DNA from 3 places in the Pseudarthrobacter sp. lyk4-40-TYG-27 genome. Region 2 is predicted to be linked to each of the others. Evidence: riboswitches for the same ligand, from Rfam matches in the RefSeq annotation. Region 2 holds a riboswitch; each other region holds the start of a gene.
The links. A riboswitch is a leader RNA that binds a small molecule or an ion and turns the genes downstream of it on or off. The one in region 2 is predicted to bind S-adenosylmethionine.
Positions count from the first base shown of each region.

Region 1: it holds a riboswitch for S-adenosylmethionine, as region 2 does, so the genes downstream of both, QRM96_RS17550 (cobalamin-independent methionine synthase II family protein) here and metX (homoserine O-acetyltransferase MetX) in region 2, are expected to answer to the same signal.
Region 3: it holds a riboswitch for S-adenosylmethionine, as region 2 does, so the genes downstream of both, QRM96_RS13220 (aminotransferase class V-fold PLP-dependent enzyme) here and metX (homoserine O-acetyltransferase MetX) in region 2, are expected to answer to the same signal.

Region 1 covers NZ_JARVSH010000010.1:86,915-92,459, forward strand. Annotated here, with positions in the region: gene QRM96_RS17540 (adenylosuccinate synthase) at 116-1,405, opposite strand; gene QRM96_RS17545 (M14 family zinc carboxypeptidase) at 1,635-2,690, opposite strand; SAM riboswitch class I at 2,912-3,016, shown strand; gene QRM96_RS17550 (cobalamin-independent methionine synthase II family protein) at 3,029-4,237, shown strand; gene QRM96_RS17555 (uracil-DNA glycosylase family protein) at 4,449-5,081, shown strand; gene QRM96_RS17560 (DUF3151 domain-containing protein) at 5,164-5,545, opposite strand, start outside.
Region 2 covers NZ_JARVSH010000011.1:792-6,336, reverse strand. Annotated here, with positions in the region: gene QRM96_RS18100 (SGNH/GDSL hydrolase family protein) at 1-282, shown strand, start outside; gene QRM96_RS18095 (hypothetical protein) at 332-937, shown strand; gene QRM96_RS18090 (alcohol dehydrogenase catalytic domain-containing protein) at 977-2,113, opposite strand; gene metX (homoserine O-acetyltransferase MetX) at 2,234-3,349, opposite strand; SAM riboswitch class IV at 3,362-3,477, opposite strand; gene QRM96_RS18080 (bifunctional o-acetylhomoserine/o-acetylserine sulfhydrylase) at 3,577-4,902, opposite strand; SAM riboswitch class IV at 4,946-5,060, opposite strand; gene QRM96_RS18075 (VOC family protein) at 5,246-5,545, shown strand, end outside.
Region 3 covers NZ_JARVSH010000006.1:306,687-312,231, forward strand. Annotated here, with positions in the region: gene aroA (3-phosphoshikimate 1-carboxyvinyltransferase) at 1-1,218, shown strand, start outside; gene rsgA (ribosome small subunit-dependent GTPase A) at 1,202-2,317, shown strand; gene hisN (histidinol-phosphatase) at 2,362-3,186, shown strand; SAM riboswitch class IV at 3,328-3,441, shown strand; gene QRM96_RS13220 (aminotransferase class V-fold PLP-dependent enzyme) at 3,479-4,897, shown strand; gene QRM96_RS13225 (class I SAM-dependent methyltransferase) at 4,990-5,545, shown strand, end outside.

The DNA of each region.
Region 1 (5,545 bases), on a different contig from region 2:
AAGACCAGCTGCGTTAAGCCTGTGTAAATTACTGCCCACGCCCCCAAACGCCGGCGGCGGCCCACCCGCAATGGGTGGCCCGCCGCCGTCGTCTACCCTATTCCGGAGGGACGTGTCAGTCGTTGATGAGGTCGTTCACCACGATGGTCTGGTCCCGGTCCGGGCCAACGCCAATAGCGGAGAACCGGGTGCCGGACAGCTTCTCCAGCGCCAGCACGTAGTTCCTGGCGTTTTCCGGGAGGTCCGCGAGGGTGCGGGCGCCGGTGATGTCCTCGGTCCAGCCCTCGAAGTATTCGAAGATGGGCTTGGCGTGGTGGAACTCGGTCTGCGTCATGGGCATCTCATCGTGGCGGACGCCGTCCACGTCGTAGGCCACGCACACAGGGATCTGCTCGATGCCGGTGAGCACGTCCAGCTTGGTGACGAAGTAGTCCGTGAAGCCGTTCACGCGGGAGGCGTGGCGGGCCAGGACGGCGTCGTACCAGCCGCAGCGGCGCGGGCGGCCGGTATTGACGCCGAACTCACCGCCGGTCTTCTGCAGGTACATCCCCATCTCGTCGAAGAGCTCGGTGGGGAACGGTCCGGCCCCAACGCGGGTGGTGTAGGCCTTGATGATGCCGATCGAGCGGGAGATCCGGGTAGGGCCGATGCCCGAGCCCACGGACGCGCCGCCGGCGGTGGGGTTGGAGGAGGTCACGAATGGGTAGGTGCCGTGGTCCACGTCCAGGAACGTGGCCTGGCCGCCTTCCATCAGGACCACCTTACCCTCGTCCAGGGCGGTGTTAAGGACCAGGGTGCTGTCGATGACCAGCGGGCGGAGGCGGTCGGCGAAGGACAGGAAGTAATCAACGATCTCGTCCACCACAACGCTGCGGCGGTTGTAGACCTTGACCAGGAGCTCGTTCTTCTGGCGCAGCGAGCCTTCCACCTTCTGGCGGAGGATGGATTCGTCGAAGACGTCCTGGACACGGATGCCCAGCCTGGCCACCTTGTCCATGTAGGCGGGGCCAATGCCGCGGCCGGTGGTTCCGATGGCGCGGCTGCCGAGGAAACGTTCGGTCACCTTGTCCAGCACCTGGTGGTAGGGGGCCACCAGGTGGGCGTTGGCGGACACGCGGAGCCGCGAGGTATCGGCGCCGCGGGCCTGGAGTCCGTCGATCTCCTGGAAAAGGGCTTCGAGGTTCACCACACAGCCATTGCCGATGATGGGCACCGCGTTGGGGCTGAGAATGCCTGCGGGCAGCAGTTTGAGTTCGTACTTTTCACCGCCTACGACGACGGTGTGCCCGGCGTTGTTCCCGCCGTTGGGCTTGACGACGTAGTCAACACGGCCGCCCAGAAGGTCGGTGGCCTTGCCTTTTCCTTCGTCGCCCCACTGGGCTCCTACGATCACAATTGCTGGCATGGGATCCTCCCCCATTCGTTCGGGCTGCCCGGGTCCGGCCGCGGGGAGCGGACCTGCGCAGCGCCGTTCATGAGAATGCCCCGAACAGACCGGCCATCGCCGGACCGCGGGGCGGCTCAGCGATGCAAGAGTTCCGGGGCTCTTACCACCCAAGTTTAGCGGATCAGGCACTTTGTCCACTCGATGGGCCCGCCGCGGCCCCGCAAGGGACTGCGGCGGGCCTGGTCCCTTACTCGTCCTCGGCTTCCCCGGCCGGCCGGGACGTCTGTTCGGCGAGAGTGTCCCAGAAGGAGGTGTCGGCGTCGGCAATGGAACCGTCCGCGATCGCCGCGGCGGTGGAGGTCAGGGTGGTGACCGTCTGCTTGATCAGGTAGCCGTTGCTCCGCTGCCCCAGCGCGTAGCCGTCCAAGTAGTGGTCCGACATGCCGCGCATCTCGAAAAGCAGGGTGGCAATGCCGTATTCCACGGAGATGCCGTTGCGGCTGATGGTCTCCGCACTGCCGCCCTGGTACTTGCCCAGGTGGCCCCAGCCGGTGGAGTCCACGTTGTTGAAAACCACGGCACCAAGCCGCTTGGATTTCTCGACAACGGCGGGATCGGCGTTCGGGGTGGTGGGGTACAGGATTGACCCGGACACCAGCTTGCCGTCGCGTTCAGCGCGGGTGCCCTGGTGGTGCAGGTCGATCATGTAATCGACGCGGTACTTGCGCATCACGTTGCTGTGCAGCGCCTGGGTCTCCGGCTGGACCTTGGCCACGTGGTCCCGGTTCAGGTCCACGCCCTCTGCGTTGTAACGCGTCAGGTGGCGGTCGCCTTTGGCGAGGTAGTCGTCCAAGGAAAAATTCACGTCCCCCATGGCGCCGTCGGCATTGAGCATGGGCACGATCAGGATATTGACGCCGTCCAGGATGCCGGACGACTTGCCCGTGCCCAGGTGCTTGACGAATTCCATGGCGCCCTCGGTGGTGAGCTGTTCGTTGCCATGCTGCTGGGTCAGGTAGAGGATGGTGGGCTTGGCCGGGTCAGAGATGTATTTGACCAGGTGGATATCGCGGCCCTTGACCGTCTGGCCGATCACTTCCAGCTCCATGGCCGGTTGCTTGGCGTCCTGGTCCTTCAGGAAGGAGACCATCTGACTGTACGTAGCCAGCTTGCTGGTGGTGATCTGGCCGTTGCCGCCGTAGTTCGGGCCTTCGCCAACTGCGTGGGCCATCGGGGCGGACCCGGCGAAGACGGCCAGCGCCAGCGCGCCGGATACGGCAAGGGTCCTCAAAGATTTCGTCACAGTGCGTTACCTCTTTCGAGTGCATCGGGTGCGTTCAGCCGCCATGTTCCCCATTACGGCCCGTGACAGACAGCCAACCAAGCTTGACGAAAGCTGTCAATAGACTGGACAAAACCTGGGAACGGGTTGGGCTATTGCCGGGGAGCGCCACCGCCCAACACTGATCCGCCGTATTCTGAACCGCATTTGCCCACGGGCGGTTCATGGATTTAGGTAAGAGTGGACCATCCGGAGCGGCTGAGAGACCTGGCTCAATGACGCCGCAGCAACCACGGTCCGGCAGGAAAGCTGCCGGCCGAAGGTGCTACTGCCAGGACCGATGGAAGGAAGATTCCAGCATGCCCCTCAACACCGACCATATTCGCGCCACCCACGCCGGGTCCCTGCCTCGCACCGATGAACTCATCGCAGCCAACACCGCAAAGGAATCCGACGGGATCACCCCGGCGTTCCTGGAGCTCCTGGAAGACTCCGTTGTGGGCGTGGTCCAGCGCCAGAAGGACCTGGGCATCGATATCCCCAACGACGGCGAGTACGGGCATACGATGTCCAACTCCGTGGACTACGGGGCCTGGTGGAACTACTCCTTCGCCCGGCTCGGCGGCCTGGAGCCGACCACCGTGGACCGGTGGGCTGAAGCCGAAGTCCGGCGGTCGTCCCCCGGAAACGTTGTCCTGACGTCCTTCCCCGACCGGCGGGACCGGCAGGCGTTCAATGAGGCGTACAGCGATCCCTCCTCCGGGATCTTGGCGCACCGGAAGAGCGTGTCCCAACCCAAGATCGCCGGGCCCCTGACATATACCGGCCATGACCTGGTGGCTTCGGACATCAAGAACCTGAAGACCGGGCTCGCCGCGGCAGGCCTCAGCGAAGGATTCGTGGCGTCCCTCTCCCCCGGTTCCTGCGCCCGCGTCGCCAATGAGTACTACAAGAACGATGAGGAGCTCGTCTACGCCTGCGCCGATGCGATGCGCGAGGAATACAAAGCCATCATCGACGCCGGCCTGACGGTCCAGCTCGACGATCCGTCCCTGGCCGAGAGCTGGGACCAGATCAACCCGGAGCCGTCCCTGGAGGACTACCTGAAGTTCATCCAGCTGCGCGTCGAGGCCACCAACTGGGCCTTGCGGGACCTTCCGCAGGAACAGGTCCGGCTGCACGTTTGCTGGGGCTCCTGGCATGGTCCGCACACTACGGACATCCCATTCGCCGACATCATCGGCTCAGTGCTGCAGGTCAACGCCGGCGCGTACTCCTTCGAGGCGGCCAATGTCCGCCACGAGCACGAATGGCGTGTCTGGGAGGACACCACCCTTCCTGAGGGCAAAGTGATCATTCCCGGCGTCGTCTCCCACGCCACCAATGTGGTGGAGCACCCGGACCTGGTGGCGGACCGGATTGTCCGCTTCGCCAAGCTGGTGGGACGCGAGAACGTCATCGCATCCACCGACTGCGGCCTGGGCGGCCGGGTGCATCCGCAGATCGCATTCGCCAAGCTGGAGGCTCTTGGCGAGGGCGCCCGCCGCGCCACCGTGCGCCTCTGGTAGTTATCCGCCCCTTCCGGGAATGACCGCCGGTCCACTGCGCCATGAATGAGGTGCGCTGGACCGGCGTTTCGTTTCTCCGGGCTTGGTAAACTGGCAAAGGCCGACCCGGAATCGGCCCACCCCAACTAACCACCGTTGATGAGCTGCGCCACCGTGCGCCCATTTTCGGCGGTGGACGCAACATCAATCCCCGCAGGAGAACCAGCCCTTCATGACCGCACTGGCCCCCGAAACATTCCACGAACAGCTCATGAGCCGCCGTTACGAGCCCAGCGTTGCCGCTGTCAACGAGCTGTGCGATTCCCTGCAGGAAGCGAAGCCCGGAACCGTGGTGCCCTACGTGGACCCCATGCACGATGTTGAGGAATGCCGCATCATCAGCCTGTACTCCAATATTGGCGAGATGGACCAGTCCGGTTTCATCACTGCCGGTGACCAGGACGCCGCGACCCGCATGCTGGGCATCCAGTGGAAGCTGGGCCTGCGCCCGGAATTCGTGATGCCCTGGAACGTCCACCCGTGGCACGTCCCGGGGGAGGCCAACGGAAAATTCACCCCGGACCAGGTGCAGGCAGGTTTGAAGCCGCTGCTGAAGTTCCTCGCCCTGGTCCCCCGCGCCTCCGTGATCGTGGCGCACGGCACGGAGGCAAACCGCCTGGCCAACCTGCTGCTGAAGACCGAAGTCCCGCTGCTGTGGCGCCGCGGCCTCAAGACCTACAAGGTCCGCTCCCTGAGTGGCCGCGCCTTCGCCGGTTCACCGGCCCGCCAGGAGGAGTTCCTCGCGGACATGCACACGGCGTACGCCGATGCCATGGCACGCACCGGCATCGCCCACCAGGCCTAGGGTTTCGACGCGGCTCAACCACCGACGACGGCAGGTCACCTTCGCTGGGAAGGTGACCTGCCGTCGTCGTAATTAGTCGTATCTAGCCCTCGATGGCTGCCTTCGCCGCGGGATCGGAGTCGTTCAGGAACTTCTCGATCCGCTCCGGCTCGTCCGCTTCCCCAATAGCCGACGAAGCCCTGCCCAGCGAGTAAAGCGCACGGAGGAACCCGCGGTTCGGCTCGTGCTCCCACGGGATGGGCCCGACGCCGCGCCAACCGTTGCGGCGCAGCGCGTCCAGTCCGCGGTGGTAGCCCACTCGGGCGTACGCGTAGGAGTCGATGGTCCGGCCCTCGGTCCACGCTTCCTCAGCCAGGATCGCCCACAACAGTGAGGACGTGGGGTGCTTTTCCACCAGGTCCAGGGCCTCGTGCCCGGCTTCCAGCTGCGCATTGACCTCGGTCTCGGCAGGCAGGAGCGTGGGC
Region 2 (5,545 bases):
ACCATCGCGGCCATGGTGCTGGACTCGCTTAACGTTGAACATTCGCTGGAACCCCTCCAGCCCAAGGATCTGCCGCCCCGGACCTGGCGCGAGGCAAGGACCGGGGACTTGGTGTGGGCGCGCGAATACTTCGTGCCCTGGGTCCTGCGCCGGCTCCGGCACCAGTCCTCCGGTGACGGCGTCACGGCGAAACGGCCGACGCCGGGTCCCGTCTTTGGCCCGGGCGTTCCGTTGGGGTCCGGCGAGGGTCCGCTGGGAACCTCGGAACCCAGCCGCCGGTAGGACCGCACGGGGTTACGCTGGAGGGACAACCTTTGAGAGGCGCGGCACCGTGAGCAGCTTGTTTTTGTGGATCATCATCCTGTCCTTCGTTGTCCCCATGGCCATGCGGATGTACCGGCGGTCCATGGCACGGCGGGACCGGGACCAAGGCTTGCCGGGCCAGTACCCTGGCCAGTTTCCGGGACAGTACGGGCCGGGCGGGTTCCCCGGGTCCGGCCGGTTTCCCGGGTCCGCGGGGCCGCAGAGCAACCAGCCCCGCGACGGCTACACCCAGCAGGACTACTACTCCGGCGGCTTCCGCCAGCCCACCCCGGCCGGTGAATCACAGCCACAGCCCTACCAGTACGGGCAGCCCCCCATGCCGGACCCCCGCTACGGCGCGCCCCAGGAACCGCCGTTCCAGCAGTTCCCGGGCCAGCAGTTCCCGGGCCAGCAGTTCCCGGGCCAGCAGGGTCTGGGCCAGCAGTTCCCCGGCCAGCAGCAGGGTACCGGCCACACGCCGGCCGGCCCGCCTCCAGGCCCGGCCGTTCCCCCGCCGGGAGCGCCCCAGGGATTCCGTGCCCGGAAGCTCGCAGAACTGGACCAGCAGTACAGCAACGGCGAAATGTCCATGGAGGACTACATGAAGCGCCGCAGCGACATCATGAACGGCTGAGCCCCAGCCGCCGCCACGCCTCAAGCCCGGAGCAACGCCTCAAGCCCGGAAGAGCCGCCTGACCACTTGCCCGGACGCCAGCGCATCCAGGCCTTCATTGATTTCGGCCAGCGGCCGGGTATCGGTGTGCAGAAGTTCCACCGGAAGCCTGCCTTCCCGCCAGTAGCCAAGGTACGCCGGGATGTCTCGGCGGGGAACCGCGTCGCCCATGTAGGAGCCGAGGAGCCGTTTGCCGGCTCCTGCGAACTGCAGTGCGGGAACGGCCAGTTCAGCTGACGGATGGGGCAGTCCCACCGAGACAACCGCGCCACCCCGCGTCACCAGATCCAGGCAAGTTGCTATCACGCCGGCCGAGCCGACTGCTTCGACGGCCACATCCACCCCGTCACCGGCAGCCTCGGCAACAAGACGGGGCGCATCCGCAGGCGTTCCCACCGCCGTGGCACCGGCGTCCAGGGCCAAGGGGTGCTTGCCCGGATTCGGATCGATGGCAATCACTCCGGCGGCCCCGGCGAGGCGGGCCGCCATGACGGCCGATAAGCCTACTGCGCCGATGCCGAAGACAGCCACGGACTGCCCCGGGCTGACGCCTGCCGTATTGAGCACGGCCCCCATTCCGGTGAGCACGGCGCAACCAAACATCGCCGCGACGGTGTCCGGGACGTCGTCGTCAATCACCACCACCGACTCCCGCGCCACCACGGCGTAATCCGCAAACGCCGAGACGCCCAAATGGTGGTTGATGCGCTCCCCCGCCGGCGTGCGCAGCAAGGCCGGCCCATGCGACAGGTCACCGGAGCCGTTGACCTCTGCAGCGCGGTGGCAAAGCGCGGGCCTCCCGGCCCGGCAGGCCCGGCAGTGGCCGCAACTGGGCACGAAAACGAGCACCACGTGGTCTCCCACGGACACATCGGCTACCCCGTCGCCCACGGACACCACCCGCCCCACCGCCTCGTGGCCCAATGCCATCGGAAGCGGCCGGACCCTGGAGCCGTCCACCACGGACAGGTCCGAATGGCACAGGCTCGAATAGGTGATGGCAACCCCAAGCTCACCGGCGCGCGGCTGCGGTTGGTCCAGTTCCTGCAGGATCAGGGGCTTCGCGTCAGCGTAGGCGGGTTTTCCTGGTGCCTGTCCGGCGGCGGGAACGGTCGAATACAGGACGGCGGCTTTCATGACACGATCATGCCGTACTTCCACCCCGGGCCTGCAGCACTGTGGCACCGCGGCGTCCACCGGCAGCGTGCACCGGAAGCACCGCAGGGCAGCAGCCGGCCGCTGCCGGGACGGGCGCAGCTAGGCCAGGAACGTCGTCCGGAGCTGGTTCCCCAGCTGTCCGATCTCGGTCAGGAAGCCGTCATGGCCTATCGGTGCCGAGATCATATGCACGTCAACCTCACCCGGCAGGGCCTGGGCCAATTCGCGGGACTGGGACGGGAAGTAGAGCCGGTCGGAGTCCACGGCGGCAACGAAGAACCGGGCGGTGGCGGAGGCCAGGGTCTCGGCCAGCGGCCCGCGGCCACGGCAGACATCGTGGCTCATCAACGCCTCGGTGAGGGCGATATAGCTGTTGGCGTCGAACCGGCGGACGAGCTTCCTGCCCTGGTGGTCCAGATAGCTTTCCACCTGGTAGCGTCCGCGGTTTGCCAGCAGTCCGCCGTGCAGGGGCGACTCGGGGGCCTGGGGTTCCCGGCCGAAGCGCCCTTCCAGTTCCGCGGCGGACCGGTACGTGATGTGGGCGATCCGCCGTGCCAGGGCCAGTCCGTCTTCCGGACACGGTCCGCCGTAGTAGTCGCCGCCGTTGAAGTTCGGATCCTGGCGGATGGCCAAGGTCTGGGCCTGGGCGAAAGCGATCTGTTCAGCCGTGCTGGCAGCGCCGACCGAGATGACGGCGCAGCGCTGCACCCGGCCAGGGTAGGTCACCGCCCACTCCAGGGCGCGGGCACCCCCCATGGAACCGCCAAGGACGGCGTACCAGCTCCCGATGCCCAGCTGGTCCGCCAGCCGGGCCTCGGCAACAGTACTGTCCCGCAGGGTGACCAGGGGGAAGCGTGAGCCCCAGGGTGCTCCGTCGGGGGCGGCCGACGACGGGCCCGTGGACCCGTAGCAGCCGCCCACAATGTTGACGGACACCACGAAGAACCTGTCCGTATCGACGGGCGCCCCAGGACCGGCCAGCTGTTCCCACCAGCCCTCTTCGTCGGTGTCGCCCCGGGTCACGTGGGTGCTGCCCGTCAGGGCGTGCTCGATCAGGATGGCGTTGCTGCCGTCCGCGTTCAGCGTGCCCCAGGTCTCGTACGCCAGGGTGACATCCGGCAGGTAGCCGCCGCCCTCGAGCTCGAGTCCTCCGATGGAGGCGTAGCGGACAACTCCGTGTTCGGGAATGGTGTTACGGGCGACGGTAACCGTCATGGCAAGACCTCTTCTACGCGCTTGCCTGCCGTCATTTGACCGGCAGGCCAGGTCTTCACCCGGGGCACCCCACCGCGGAAGGAGGGTTGCCGGCCAGCAAGCCGGGGCTGTCACTGGCACTCATGACCTGGTTCGAGTGTACGAAACACCCCCCGGTCCAGGCCAAGAGTGTGACTGGTTGTGACTTCCCGGCGCTGCCGGCCGGCAGCGCCCCGGCGTGCCGGCGGTCAGGCGTCGGCGCCGCCCTTGGCCGCGCGGAAACCGGCCTCCAGGTCGGCCAGGATGTCGTCGATGTGCTCCAAGCCAACCGACAAGCGGACCAGCCCCGGATTGACGCCGGCCACCACCTGCTGCTCGGGCGAGAGCTGGCTGTGGGTGGTCGACGCCGGATGGATGACAAGCGAACGGACGTCGCCGATGTTGGCGACGTGCGAGTGCAGTTCCAGGGCGTCGACGAAGCGCTTGCCCGCCTCCGCGCCCCCGGCCAGGTTGAAAGCGACGACGGCGCCGGTCCCCTTGGGCCCGTACTTGCGGCCCCGTTCGTACCAGGGGCTGGACGGCAGCCCCGCGTAGGCGACCGATTCGACGTCGTCCCTTCCCTCCAGCCAGCGCGCCACCTCCGTGGCGTTGGAAACGTGCCGTTCCACCCGCAGGCTCAGCGTTTCCAGGCCCTGCGAAATCAGGAAGGCGTTGAAGGGCGAAACCGCCGAGCCAAGGTCGCGCAGCAACTGGACACGGGCTTTGAGGATGTAGGAAAGGTTGGCGCCCAGTGCGCCGCCCTCGCCAAGGTCCCGGGCGTAGACCAGCCCGTTGTAGGTGGGATCCGGGGTGTTGAAACCGGGGAACCGGTCGGGGTCCTTGCCGAAATCGAACTTGCCGGAGTCGACGATGACGCCGGCAATCGCCGAGCCATGACCGCCCAGGTACTTGGTGGCGGAGTGGATCACGATGTCCGCACCCCACTCCAGCGGCCGGATCAGGTAGGGAGTGGACAGGGTGTTGTCCACGATCAGGGGAACGCCGGCGTCGTGGGCCACCTGGGAGATGCCTTCGATGTCCAAGACGTCCTGGCGCGGGTTGGATACCACCTCGCCAAAGAACAGTTTGGTGTTGGGCTGAACGGCATTCCGCCACTGATCCAGGTTGTCCGGATCTTCCACGAAGGTGACCGCGATGCCGAACTTCTTCAGGGTGTGGGCGAACAGGTTGTAGGTGCCGCCGTACAGGCTGGGGCTGGCCACGATGTGGTCCCCGGCCTCGGCGATATTCAGGACGGCGAAGGTCTCCGCGGCCTGCCCCGAGCTCAGCAGCAAAGCGGCCAGGCCACCTTCGAGGCTGGCGATCCGCTGCTCCACCGCGTCCTGGGTGGGGTTGCCGATGCGGGTGTAGATCGGCGCCAGTTCGGCCAGCGCAAAACGGTTGGCTGCGCTCTCGGCGCTCGGGAACACGAATGACGTGGTCTGGTAGATGGGAAGGGCGCGGGCCCCGGTGGCGCTGTCAGGCTCCTGGCCTGCATGGATCTGGCGGGTTTCGAAGGACCATCCGTTGGACATCTCAGTCTCCTATGACATGGGCCCGGCATGCTGGGAGCACCACGGGCCGCGCTTGCTTCCGGCAATTGCCGGACAGCCTGGTCCTCACCCGGGGCACCCCACCGCGGATGGAGGGTTGCCGGCCAGCGAGCCGGGGCTTAACGCTGGCACTCATGACCTGCGCCCAGTGTAGGAACATCACTCCGGCCGGGACAGCATTGTGACGAACATGGTCTTGCCGCTGTGTGCGGGCCGTGGGGCCCGCGAGGGTGGCAGCTGACGGGCGGGGACGGTCCGAACAGCCACGATTCCAGTAAGGGTACCCTTAGCTGAGAGCCCGATCACAAAGTGCCAAGATGTTGCCATGCGCATGGATCACGTCTCTTACGCCTGTGAACACGATGGCCTCGCGGCCACTACCGAACGTATTTCAACTGCCCTCGGCGTTGAGGCAGTGAAGGGCGGGGTCCACCCCCGGTTCGGCACCCGGAATATGATCATCCCCCTCGCCGGGCACAAATACCTCGAAGTTGTGGAGGTCCTGGACCACCCGGCTTCGGACAAAGCACCGTTCGGACAGGCAGTTCGTGCCCGTTCCGCTGCGGGCGGCGGCTGGATGGGCTGGTGCGTCGAAGTGGACGACCTTGCCCCGTTCGAGGAACGC
Region 3 (5,545 bases), on a different contig from region 2:
GCGCCCCTGCATTCCAGGGATTCCGTGCTGATGATCGATGCGCTGCGGCAGCTTGGCGCCACGATCACGGAGGTCCCAGGCGACGGAACCTTTGGTCCCGACCTCGAAGTGGTTCCGTTGCCTGCGTCCGCGCCCGTGACGGAGGCCCGGATCGACTGCGGGCTGGCCGGTACGGTGATGCGGTTCGTTCCGCCGCTCGCTGCGCTCCGCAACGGGGTAAGCGTGTTCGACGGCGACCCGCACGCACGCAAGCGCCCCATGGGGACCATCATCGAGGCCCTCAAGGCCCTGGGTGTGGCTGTCTCAGCCGAAGACGGCAACGCCCCGTCGTCCCTCCCGTTCGCCGTGGCGGGCAAGGGCTCCGTCCGCGGCGGCCACCTGGTGATTGATGCCAGCGCTTCGTCCCAGTTTGTCTCCGCGCTCCTGCTCGTGGGGGCACGGTTCGACGACGGCCTGCATCTTGAGCACGTGGGCAAACCGGTACCAAGCTTGGACCACATCAACATGACGGTCTCGGTCCTTCGCGGCGCAGGCGTGTCCGTGGACGATTCCGTGCCCAACCACTGGGTGGTGGCGCCCGGACCGATCCGTGCCTTCGACCAGCGGATCGAACAGGACCTTTCCAACGCGGGCCCGTTCCTGGCGGCGGCCCTCGCCTCTCGGGGAACGGTCCGGATCCCCAACTGGCCGGCGGAGACCCAGCAGGTGGGCGACCTGTGGCGCAACATCCTCACCAGCATGGGTGCCACGGTCACGTTGGACAGCGGCGTCCTGACCGTCACCGGCGGTCCGGAAATCAAGGGTGGGGACTTCGCGGACACCAGCGAACTCGCCCCCACCGTCGCCGCGCTGTGCGCCTTGGCCTCGGAGCCATCCCGGCTCACCGGGATCGCGCACCTGCGAGGACACGAAACCGACAGGCTGGCTGCCCTGGTGGCAGAGATCAACCGGCTCGGCGGAGACGCCGAGGAAACTCCGGACGGACTGCTCATCCGCCCCGCCCGGCTGCACGCCGGCGTCGTGCACAGCTACGCGGACCACCGGATGGCCACGGCCGGGGCGATCCTGGGACTGGCGGTACCGGGCGTCCAGGTGGAGGATATTGCCACCACAGCCAAGACCATGCCCGACTTCCCACAGCTGTGGGCAGGCATGCTGGCCCAGGAGGGCACGTCCGCTGCCGGACCGGAAGGGCGCGGCAGTGGCGCGGAGCACTGATTCCTGGGACGAATCGGACGTCAGGATCCGCCCGAGCAAGAAAGGCTCCAGGCCACGCACCAAAGACCGCCCCAGCCACGATGACGCCGTAACCGGCCGGATCATCACGGTGGACCGTGGGCGGTACACCGCGGTGGTGGGTGAGGACTCGGACAATGAGCGGGTGGTCATCGCTGCGCGGGCCCGCGAGCTTCGCCGCAATCCCGTGGTGGCCGGCGACTTCGTCTCCCTGGTGGGGGATGTCTCCGGAGCCCCGGACACGCTGGCCCGGCTGGTGAGAATTCAGGACCGCCGCACCCTGCTTCGCCGCAGTGCCGACGATACCGACCCCGTGGAGCGCGCCGTGGTGGCCAACGCGGACCAGCTGGTCATCGTCGTGGCGGCCGCCAACCCCGAGCCCCGCACAGGCTTCATTGACCGCGCCCTGGTGGCGGCCTACGACGCCGGGATCGCGCCGATCCTGCTGGTGACCAAGGCCGACGTCAAGGATCCCGCCGAGCTCCTCTCCAATTACACGCACCTGGACTTCCCCGTCATCATCAGCAAGACCGCCGACGCACAGGCCTCCGGGATCGACGCGCGGTCCGACGACGGCCTCTCCGCCCGGCTGGACAGCGCTGCGGTGGCCGCCCTCCGCGCACACCTCGACGGCACCGTCACCGTGATGCTGGGGCATTCCGGGGTGGGCAAATCCACTATGGTGAACGCACTCACGGGCGCCGAGCGCGCCACCGGCGGCGTCAACGCCGTCACCGGGCGCGGCCGGCACACGTCGTCGTCGGCACTGGCACTTCGGCTCGCGGACGCGCCGCCCGGCAGCTGGATCATCGACACCCCGGGGATCCGGTCCTTTGGCCTGGCGCACGTGGACCCGGACAGGATCCTGCGCTCGTTCCCGGATCTCTCCCCGGGCATCGAAAACTGCGAGCGGGGCTGCAAGCACACGGCAACGGCGGTCAACTGCGGGCTGGACGAGTGGGTGGACGGCGGACACGCCGGCCCTACCGGCGCCGCCCGCCTGGCGTCCCTGCGGCGGCTGCTCGGCGCCGATCCAAGGATGGAAGCACAGGAAACGAAGGAGCTTGGCAGCGTCAACTGACGCGTTCTCCCGGCAGAAACGCCCGCAGACGGTAGTTTGGAACCATGATCCAACCCGCTTCGAGTTACAACGATGACCTGCGCCTGGCCCACGTCCTGGCCGACTCCGTGGACGACCAGACGATGAGCCGGTTCAAGGCCCTGGACCTCCACGTCGAGACCAAGCCGGACCTGACGCCGGTCACCGACGCCGACAAGGCGGCCGAGGAGGCCATCCGAGGCCAACTCTCCCGCTCCCGGCCCCGCGATGCCGTTCTGGGTGAGGAATTCGGCAGCACCGGCCACGGCTCGCGGCGCTGGATCATCGATCCCATCGACGGGACCAAGAACTTCGTCCGCGGCGTCCCGGTCTGGGCCACGCTGATCGCCCTGGTGGACGAGGGCGAGCCGGTGGTGGGCGTCGTCAGCGCTCCGGCACTGGGCAAGCGCTGGTGGGCTGCCAAAGGCATGGGCGCGTACATGGGCAGGTCCCTGGCCGCCGCCACCCGGCTTCGGGTTTCCAACGTCTCAAACCTGGCCGACGCCTCCCTCTCCTATTCCAGCCTGGGCGGCTGGAAGGAACGCGGAAACCTTGACGACTTCCTCGGCCTGACGGAAGACGTGTGGCGGACCCGGGCGTACGGAGACTTCTGGTCCTACTGCATGGTGGCGGAAGGCTCGGTGGATATCGCCTGCGAACCCGAACTGAACCTGTACGACATGGCCGCCCTGGTACCGATCGTGGTGGAGGCCGGCGGCCGCTTCACGTCCCTCGAAGGCGAGGATGGCCCGTTCGGCGGCAATGCCCTGGCCACGAACTCGATCCTGCATTCAGAGGTGCTGCACCGGCTGAACCCGGACCTCGACGACCTGCTCCAGCAGTCGCCCTAGCGGCACAATAATCGAACAATACGACGCCGGACGCCTCCTTGAGGGGGCGTCCGCGGCCGTTTCTTCGGCAGGGCGTAACAAAAGCCTTAACAATTGCCGCGGCTTTAGTCCTGCCCATTCCATGTTCTACGCTTTTATCCAGGTCACGAGTGCCAGCGCAAAACCCCGGTTTGCTGGCCGGCAACCCTCCATTCGCGGTGGGGTGCCCCGGGTGACGACCAGGCCGGTCCGGAGCGGATACGGCAAGCGCGGATTCCACTGTGCCGGAGTCCTGTATCCAAGTGAGGTCTCTGTGACAACTGCCACCGTCTCCCCCCTTTCCGCCACCGCCAACGCCGCCGCGGCGGATCCGCGACAGGCCGTCGCCGGCCGGCCCCTCGCCGCGGTCACCGGCGCCGAGATCCAGGCGCCGCTGATCTCCGGCGGCCACGTCCGCTACGCAAACCTCGACTACGGCGCCTCCGCACCGGCGCTGTCAGTGGTGTCCGCGTACCTGAACGAGATCCTCCCGTACTACGCGAGTGTCCACCGGGGCGCCGGCTACGCATCCCAGATCAGCACCTCAGTGTACGAAAACGCACGCAACATTGTCCGCGACTTCGTGGGAGGGCGCCCCGGCGATTCGGTCGTCTTCACCCGCAACACCACCGACTCCCTGAACCTGCTGGCCGGCTGCCTGCCGCTGGCGGACGGCCGCCCCGCCGGAGATGTCCTTTACCTGGACATCGAACACCACGCCAACCTCCTGCCCTGGCAGGGCGTCCCGCACCGCAGCATTGTCGCCGCGGACACCATCAGCGGCACTTTGGAGGCAGTCCGCACCGAACTTGAGCAGGGCGGGGTCAGCCTGCTGGCCGTCACCGGCGCTTCCAACGTCACCGGCGAGATCCTCCCCATCCGGGCCTTGGCCGCGCTGGCGCACCAGTACGGCGCACGGATCGTGGTGGACGCCGCCCAGCTTGCGCCGCATCGCCGGGTGGACATCAGCACGGACGACGTCGACTACCTTGCGTTCTCCGGGCACAAGCTCTACGCGCCGTTCGGCGCAGGCGTCCTGGTGGGACGTGCTGACTGGCTGGACGCCGGTGTCCCGCACCTGGCCGGGGGCGGTGCCGTCAAGGAAGCAAGGCTCGACGGCGTCAGCTGGGCCACCGGCCCGGCCCGCCATGAGGGGGGATCGCCCAACGTCCTGGGAGCCGCCACGCTGGCCCGCGCCACCCAGGTGATCGCGGAACTGGACCAGGAACGCTGGCACGCCCACGAGTCCGCCATCCGCTCCTTCCTGGTGGAGGGCCTCCAGGGCATCGACGGCGTCACCGTCCACCAGATCTTCAAGGACACCAATCCGGAAACGGACACCATCGGCGTGGTCAATTTCTCGGTTGCAGGCTACGACGCCGGGCTGGTGGCCGCCTACCTCTCGGCGGAGCACGGCGTGGGCCTGCGGGACGGACGCTTCTGCGCCCACCCGCTGCTGAAACGCCTGGGCCTGCCCAACGGATCACTCCGGGCGAGCTTCGGCGTCGGATCCCGGCTGGAGGATGCCGAACGCCTTCTTGCCGGCATCCGCGCACTGCGCAGCAACGGACTGGGCTGGGACTACGTGGTTGACGCAGGCCGTTGGGTGCCCGCCAACGACTCCCGCACCTACCCGCACTGGGCACCCAACACCCCGGGCACGGCCGGCGCGGCCCCCTGTATCGACGACTAGGGCTCCTCCCGCTCCTGCTCCCCCACCACATGTCCAAAGGGGGTGCGGTAAATTCGAGGGGCATCAACAGTCGGAATTGAAGGAGTCCACGCGTGGTTCGGGGTGGCCCCAAGCTTGATCACGGGCGCCGGCGGGAACTTGGCGGCAGTTTCCGCGACGGCGGACGGCACTACCAGCGCGTCAGGCCGGGCTACCCCGCGGAGTCAGCCCGGTGGCTGGTCCCGGCGCAGGCCCGTGACGCACTCGATGTCGGGGCCGGTACCGGGAAGTTTACGGCCCTGCTGCTGGAGCTTGGCCTGGAGGTAACCGCCATCGACCCTTCCACGGACATGCTCGCCCAACTCTCGGCACACTGCCCTGCTGCCACGGCCATGGCGGGGACCGCGGAGGCGACGGGGCTGGCCGAAGCCTCCTTCGACGTCGTCACCGTGGCGCAGGCCTGGCACTGGTGCGACGCGCTGCCTGCAAGCACCGAACTTGCCCGCGTCCTGCGCCCGCACGGAACGCTCGGACTCATCTGGAACCAACTGGATACCTCGGTGCCGTGGGTGCACAGGCTCTCCAGGATCATGCACGCCGGCGATGTGTACCGCCCGGGCCACAAGCCGGTGGTGGGGCCCGAATTCACCGGGCTCGAAGGGCATGTCA